Candidatus Thiodictyon syntrophicum: one gene and its partner. The protein of the gene in region 1 interacts with the protein of each later gene in a pairwise test. Links are inferred from orthologs where the notes say so. Each region holds a gene or a part of one and is shown on either strand. Other genes may lie near its edges. The genes, in order: dnaE and dnaQ.

Region 1 (4,420 bases):
CAGTCCGTGCCTGGCCTCCAGATAGCCGATGAAGTCCAGGACCTCGCGGGCCAGCGGCTCCGGGAGCCGGCTCGCCTGCGCGAAGATTCGATCCGCCGTGGTACCCATGCCCGCGCCCCTCGCCCGTCAGTCGTCTCGGGGGTCAGTGTATCCCAGCGCGTAGCCTGGATGGAGCGCAGCGCAATCCGTATCCACAGTCGCCGCCAGCGTGTGTCCGCACGGCCTGCCACCGGCATCCTCAGCCCCGCAGGGGCGTTACATACCAGCCCAGGGCAGCGCCCTGGGTTGGGCGCAGGATGAGGTTTAGCCCTGAAAGGGCGTGACATAGGGCCGCACCCGGTGACGGTTGAGCCCTGATGGATGTCACGCCCCTTCAGGGCTGGACCTCAGAAACCGCGCCACCCAGGGCGTTGCCCTGGGCTGGTATGTTGCGCCCCTTCGGGGCTTGCCCTCGCGCCGGGCGGACGCCCGGCGCTCCCAGGATCCCCGCAGCGACCCGCACGCCGCCCCCGCCGACTTGGTAGACTCCCGCCCCCGACGCCCGCCATCCAACACCACAGCCGAGCCCGCCATGGACCCCCGCTTCATCCACCTGCACCTGCACACGGAATACTCCCTGGTCGACGGACTGGTGGGGGTCAAGCCCCTGGTCAAGGCGGCGCGCAAGGCCGGGATGCCGGCCGTGGCGATCACCGATCAGTGCAATTTTTTCGCCCTGGTACGCTTCTACAAGGCGGCACTGGGGGCCGGGATCAAGCCGATCGCGGGGGCGGACCTGTGGGTGAAGAACCCCGCGGACCCCAACAAGCCGCACCGCCTGGTGCTGCTGGTGCAGGACAAACAGGGCTACGGCAATCTCACCCGGCTGATTTCGCGCGCCTATGTCGAGGGGCAGCACTTAGGCGTGCCCCAGGTGGAGCGCGACTGGATCGCGGCGGCGCCACACGGGCTGATCGCGCTCTCCGGCGGGCCCCAGGGCGATGTCGCCTCCGCCCTGCTGGCGGGTAACCGCACGGGGGCCGAGTACCTGCTGGACCAGTGGCTCACGGTCTTCGGCGACCGCTATTACCTGGAGCTGATCCGCACCGGGCGGGAGCAGGAGGCGGAACTGGTGGAGCAGTGCGTCGATCTCGCGCTGGCCCGGGGCGTGCCGGTGGTGGCGACCAACGACGTGCGCTTCCTCGCCCGCGAGGACTTCGAGGCCCACGAGGTGCGGGTCTGCATCCACGAGGGCCGCACCCTGGACGACCCCAGGCGCCCGCGTGTCTTCAGCGAGGAGCAATACCTGCGCACCCCCGCCGAGATGGTCGAGCTGTTCGCCGACTGCCCGGAGGCCCTGGAAAACTCGGTGGAGATCGCCAAGCGCTGCAACCTGGAGTTGGAACTGGGCAAGAACTACCTGCCCGACTTCCCGGTGCCGGCGGGGCTGACCATCGATGAGTTCTTCCGCGCCGAGTCCGAGGCGGGTCTCAAGCGCCGCTTTGAACGCGGCCTGTTGCGGGCGGCCGCCGATCATCCGGACCGCCGCCGACTCTACACGGAGCGCCTGGACCTGGAACTCGGGGTCATCTGCCAGATGGGCTTTCCCGGCTATTTCCTGATCGTGGCGGACTTCATCGCCTGGGCCAAGCGCAACGGCATCCCGGTCGGCCCCGGCCGCGGTTCCGGTGCCGGCTCGCTGGTCGCCTACGCACTCGGGATCACGGACCTTGACCCCATCCAGCACGATCTCCTGTTCGAGCGCTTTCTGAATCCCGAACGCGTCTCCATGCCCGACTTCGACATCGACTTCTGCATGGAGGGCCGCGACCGGGTGATCGACTATGTGGCCGACCGCTATGGGCGCGAGGCGGTGTCCCAGATCATCACCTTCGGCACCATGGCGGCCAAGGCGGTGGTGCGCGACGTGGGCCGGGTCATGGGCCACCCCTATGGCTTCTGCGACCGGGTGGCCAAGATGGTCCCCTTCGAGCTCGGCATGACGCTGGAGAAGGCGCTGGAAGACAACCCGGATCTCAAGGCCGCCTATGAGGACGACGAGGAGGTCCACAACCTCATCGACATGGGGCGCAAGCTCGAGGGCTGTACCCGCAACGCCGGCAAGCACGCCGGGGGCGTGGTCATCGCCCCCACCCGCCTCACCGACTTCGCGCCGCTGTATTGCGAACCGGGCGGGGACAACCTGGTCACCCAATTCGACAAGGACGACGTGGAGTCCGTAGGCCTGGTGAAATTCGACTTCCTGGGGCTGCGCACCCTCACCATCATCGACTGGGCGCTCAAGACCATCAACGCCCACCGGCCGGCGGGCCTGGAGCCCATCGACATCGAGCAGATCGACCCGGCGGACCCGGAGGCCTTCGCATTGCTCAAGCGCTGCGAGACCACCGCCGTCTTCCAGCTCGAATCGCGCGGCATGAAGGAGCTGATCAAGAAGCTCCAGCCCGACTCGTTCGGCGACATTACGGCCCTGGTCGCCCTGTTTCGCCCCGGACCACTGCAGTCCGGCATGGTGGACGACTTCATCAACCGCAAGCACGGTCGCGCCGATGTCGCCTATCCGCACCCGGACCTGGAACCGGTATTGGCGCCCACCTACGGCATCATCCTCTACCAGGAGCAGGTGATGCAGATCGCCCAAGTCCTGTCCGGCTATTCGCTGGGCGGGGCGGACCTGCTGCGCCGCGCCATGGGCAAGAAGAAGGCCGAGGAGATGGCCAAGCAGCGCGTCGGCTTCCAGGAGGGGGCCGAACAGCGCGGGGTGGACCGTGGGATTGCCGCGCACATCTTCGACCTGATGGAGAAGTTCGCCGGTTACGGGTTCAATAAGTCACATAGCGCCGCCTATGCCCTGGTCAGCTATCAGACCCTGTGGCTCAAGACCCACTATCCGGCCGCCTTCATGGCCGCGGTGCTCTCCGCGGATATGGACAATACCGATAAGGTGGTCACGCTCATCGAGGAATGCCGCCAGATGAAACTGGCGGTGAAGCCACCGGCGGTCAATCACTCCGAATACCGCTTCACCATCGCCGGTGACGACACCGTGGTCTATGGGCTGGGGGCCATCAAGGGGGTCGGCGAGGGGGCGATCGAGGCCATGCTGGAGGCGCGGCGCACCGGCGGCCCCTTCCGCGATCTCTGGGAGTTCTGTCGCCGCATCGACCTGCACAAGGCCAACCGCCGGGTGCTGGAGGGGATGATCCGTGCCGGGGCACTCGACGGGCTGGCCCCCAACCGCGCCACCCTGATGGCCCAGTTGCCGCTGGCACTGAAGTTCGCCGAGCAGCACCGCGCGACCCAGGCGGCCGGTCAATTCGACCTGTTCGGCGGCCTGCTCGACAGCGGCGGGCCCACCGCCGCCGCGCCGGACCCGCAGATCGCCGCTGAAACCCGCGAGGACTGGGACGACGAACAGCGCCTGGCCGGCGAACGCGAGACCCTGGGCCTCTATCTGACCGGCCACCCGATCGACCGCTACACCGGCGAGATCGACGCCATGGTGGGGGCCGCCAACCGTATCGCGCGTCTCAAGGAAACCGAGCGCGACCCCGCGGAGGCCGAGAACCGCTGGGACAACAAGCGGCGCGAGCGCGACCGGCGCACCATCGCCGGGCTGGTGGTGAGCGTGCGCCCCGGCAAGACGCAGCGCGGGCGCATGTGCTCGGTGCTCTTGGACGACCGCACCGGGCGTATCGAGGTGACGGTCTTCTCCGAACTGTACGAGACGACGCGCAGCCTGCTGATCCCGGATCAGATGATCACCGTCACCGGCTCCCTGAGCTTCGACGACTTCCGCAACGACTGGACCTTCCGCGCCGAGGACGTGCGCACCTTCGAGCAGGCGCGCGAGTCACAGGCCGACCACCTGGCCCTGACCCTGGGGACCGCCCCCGGCCCTGTCTGCGATCTGGAACTGGTCGAACAGATCAAAACGATCCTGGAACCCTTCCGCGGCGGCGATTCGCGCATCCTCCTCGACTATCAACGCGCCGGGGTGCGCGCGCGGCTGCTATGCGGCGACGCCTGGCGCGTGCAGCCGCGCGATGCGCTCTTGAAGCAACTGCGCCGCCTGCTCGGCAACGAGGCGGTGAGCGTCTGCTACCAGCGCGGGACCCTGCCGGCGATGCCGGCGGAGCCCGAACGGCCGCGGGCGGCGCGATTGACGGTGGTCAGGTAGGGCCGACGTTCGGCGCACACCCTGGAGTCCAAGGCTTCAGCCTTGGGCGCCTACGGGGTACAGCAAGGCGAAGGCAAGCTGCTGCGCCGCGTGCTGACCCGCCGCTTCGGCCCGTTGCCCTCATGGGCCGAACAACGCCTGGAGCAAGCCGGCGAGACGCAGCTTGAGGCGTGGGCCGACCGGGTGCTTGAGTGCCGGAGCCTTGAGGAGGTATTAGTGGGAGTGAGGGCTTGTCTGCTC
Region 2 (3,272 bases), 3.5 Mb from region 1 along the record:
GAATGACCGGTTGCAGAGGCCCAGGCTCTTCCTTCGCAAGTCTCGAGCACTGGTACCGCACGCCCCTTGGCCGGGAGGTGGCGGCCAGGGAGGGGGACTGCCTGATGGAACTGCTCCACGATACCTTCGGCTACTACCTGGTGCAGATCGGCGTCGGCGCCTGCTTCCCTGAGGTCTTGGCGGCGAGCCGCATCCGCCATCGGGTGCTGGTGCCCGCCCAGTTGCCGAACGGACCGCACGGCCTGGAAGTCGTGGCGAATCCGCAGGCGCTGCCGCTGGCCGCCGACGCCGTCGATGCGATACTGCTGCCCCACACCCTGGACTTCGCGGCGGACCCGCGGCTGGTGTTGCGCGAGGTGGAGCGGGTGCTGATCGCCGAGGGGCGTGTGATCATCCTGGGGTTCAATGCGCTCAGCAGTTGGGGCCTGCTGCGGTTGCTGTACCGGTCGCGCCGGCGCGTGCCCTGGTGCGGGCGCTTTCTTACCACGTACCGGGTCGAAGACTGGTTGTCACTCTTGGGGTTCGATGTGGAAGTGCGCAAACAACTCATGTTCAGGCCGCCCATGCGCGGCGCCCAGGGGCGCCGCCTGGCGGTGCTCGATGCCCTCGGGCGGGGGTTGTGGCCGGCCCTGGGTGGTGTCTACGCGATCAAGGCGGTGAAGCGTGTCTCTACCCTGACCCCGTTGCGGCCGTCGTGGAGCGCCCGCCACGCGCTGCTGGCCGGCGGGGCGATGGAGCCGAGCACCCGCCAGGGTCTGTCGGGGGCCGGCCGGGGCGGCCCTTGTGCCCGCGGTGGTTACGATGTCTGAGCCGGTTCTGGCCTTTACCGACGGCGCCTGCAAGGGTAACCCCGGGCCCGGGGGCTGGGGCGTCCTGCTGCGCTACGGTGCGATCGAGAAGGAACTGTGCGGGGGCGAGCGTGCGACCACCAACAACCGCATGGAACTCATGGCCGTGATCGCCGCGCTGGAGTCGCTCAAGCGGCCAACCTGCATCAAGGTCACCACCGACTCCCAGTATGTCAAACGCGGCGTGACCGAGTGGATGACCAACTGGAAACGCAACGGCTGGCTCACCGCCGGGCGCCAGCCGGTCAAGAACCGGGACCTCTGGGAGCGGCTCGACGGCGCCCTGACCCCCCACCAGGTCAGTTGGCACTGGGTCAAGGGCCACGCCGGTCACGCCGAGAACGAGCGCGCCGACCGCCTGGCCAACCAGGGCATCCCGCGCTGAGAGGCTGAACTATGCGTCAGATCGTCCTGGATACCGAGACCACTGGGTTGGACCCCCGGGAAGGCCACCGCCTGATCGAGATCGGGTGTATCGAGCTGATCGATCGCCGGCTGACCCGCAACAATTTCCACCAATATCTTCAACCGGATCGGGAGATCGACGCCGCGGCGGTGGAAGTCCATGGAATCACCAACGAGTCGCTGCGCGACAAGCCCCGCTTTGCGGAGATTGCCGAGGCCTTCCTGGAGTATGTGACGGGGGCCGAGCTGATCATCCACAACGCCGCCTTCGACTGCGGCTTTATCGACAGCGAACTCAAGCGCTGGCGCGACGACGGGGCGCGAATCAATGCCCTGTGCGCGGTCACCGACACCCTGGCGCTGGCGCGCCGCCTGCACCCCGGCCAACGCAACAGCCTGGACGCGCTGTGCAAGCGCTACAGTGTGGACAATTCCCACCGGGACCTGCATGGCGCGCTGCTCGACGCTGAGATCCTGGCCGACGTCTATCTGGCCATGACCGGCGGGCAGGTGGTCATGCATCTGGGCGGGGAGCCGCAGTTCGAGCCCGGGGGCCGCAAGGCCGTGACGCAACGCGGGCGTTTGGACCCGCTGCGACCGCGGCTGCGGGTGGTGGCGGCCGATGCCCAGGCCCAGACCGCCCACGGCGCCCGCCTGGCTGCCATCGACAGGGCGAGTAGCGAGGGGTGTCTGTGGCTGGCGGAGGAACCGGTCGGTTAGTGAACCGTTCCTTTGCGCTACCTACTCCACCCCCAACGCCTTGAACGCCGCATCCACCGGGTCCGCGTAGAACGAGGTCTGAAACTTGGCGAACAGCTCGCCGGGGATGGTCGCGATGTCGCGTACGCTCGCCATCGGCAACAGGAGCCGCTTGGCGCCGGAGTCGAAGGCGACTTGCAGGCACTCGGCCAGGTTCTCCACGGGGATCAAGCTCCCGCCCAGGCTCATGTCGCCGAGGACGACCAGTTGCCCTTGCAGCGGCTTCTGCATGATCCCCGAGCACAAGGCGACGAAGCTCGGCAAAGTCATCGCCCTGGTGGCCCCCGTGTTGTGCAACTCGACGACATGCAGGTGATAGTCGTGATCGCCGGCCCTTGCCAGTCCACTGACCCGGCTGAGATTCGCCTTGAAGTAGTCGAACGCGACCTTCACCGCCTCCTTGGCCCCGCTGTTCGATCCCAGGCCGGACACATTGAACCGGCCGTTGCCGGCCGTGGTCTGGGTCTCCAGTCGGTAGAGACCCAGATGACCGCTGGCGCCGGTAGCCACGGTATGCAGCACGCCCGGATTGAGCGGGCCATCCGGAATCAGCTTGTCGCCCCCTTGCTCCGGTACGCTGACGAATCGCTCGTCGCGCGTCTCCTGGTCGATGTAGGAGAAGTGCACATCGAAGAACTCCATGCCGCCGATCTTCTTGAGCTGCTCCTTCACCCGGCGGCGCGCCTCCAGCGCGTACTCCAGGCAGCGGCGCACCGCCTCCTTGTCGTAGGCCCCGTGGGGATAGAGCAGCTTGAGCAGGCCCGAGACGGTGCGCCGCACGGCGATGGTGTCGCGCTGATTCAGGTTGTTGCCGAGCTTGAAATACCGGTCGATGGCATCGGAAAAGTTGCGCTTGCGCATCTCACGCATGAACTCGGCCAGGTAGTCGGTGATCAGCCCGTACTGATTGGTGAAAAACTCCGGGCGCATCTTCGGGACTTCCCAGCCGGGGATGTAGGCATGGAAACGGTCGAAGAAGGCGGAGTCGATCATCGACTCCGGGAATGGCGCCAGCAGGTGGCTGGTCTTCACCAGGGTGTCCACCGGCTGGTTGAGGTTGCCCACGAACACCATGCTCGCCGAGGCCTGGATGGCATCGCGCCCGCGGGCGAAGGACCCCGAGGCCATGAAGTCCTTCATGATCTGCACGCCGTCCTTGTCCTTGAAGGAGATGCCCGCCACCTCGTCGAAGGCCACCACATCCCACAGGCCCACCAGCCCCACGAGACGGCGCGCCATGTTGTAAAACAGGTTGGCCAC

The links.
Region 2: the proteins of dnaE (region 1) and dnaQ interact in binary tests that used the Escherichia coli proteins (3 or more experiments, as listed by UniProt). The link is inferred for Candidatus Thiodictyon syntrophicum from one-to-one orthologs.

What each region holds. Positions count from the first base shown.
Region 1 is NZ_CP020370.1:1,390,215-1,394,634, reverse strand. The notes cover bases 269-4,380. They hold dnaE (DNA polymerase III subunit alpha), read left to right. Parts: upstream 269-571; coding sequence 572-4,180; downstream 4,181-4,380. Other genes in these bases: THSYN_RS35705 (DUF4351 domain-containing protein), read left to right, coding at 4,271-4,380. In the rest of the region: THSYN_RS06050 (DUF2281 domain-containing protein), read right to left, coding at 1-108; more of THSYN_RS35705, read left to right, coding at 4,381-4,420. UniProt on the Escherichia coli protein: DNA polymerase III is a complex, multichain enzyme responsible for most of the replicative synthesis in bacteria. This DNA polymerase also exhibits 3' to 5' exonuclease activity. The alpha chain is the DNA polymerase catalytic subunit.
Region 2 is NZ_CP020370.1:4,850,444-4,853,715, reverse strand. What follows is about bases 145-3,108. They hold dnaQ (DNA polymerase III subunit epsilon), read left to right. Parts: upstream 145-1,244; coding sequence 1,245-1,973; downstream 1,974-3,108. Other genes in these bases: brxL (protease Lon-related BREX system protein BrxL), read right to left, coding at 1,995-3,108; rnhA (ribonuclease HI), read left to right, coding at 802-1,233; THSYN_RS20485 (methyltransferase domain-containing protein), read left to right, coding at 145-809. In the rest of the region: more of THSYN_RS20485, read left to right, coding at 3-144; more of brxL, read right to left, coding at 3,109-3,272. UniProt on the Escherichia coli protein: DNA polymerase III is a complex, multichain enzyme responsible for most of the replicative synthesis in bacteria. The epsilon subunit contain the editing function and is a proofreading 3'-5' exonuclease.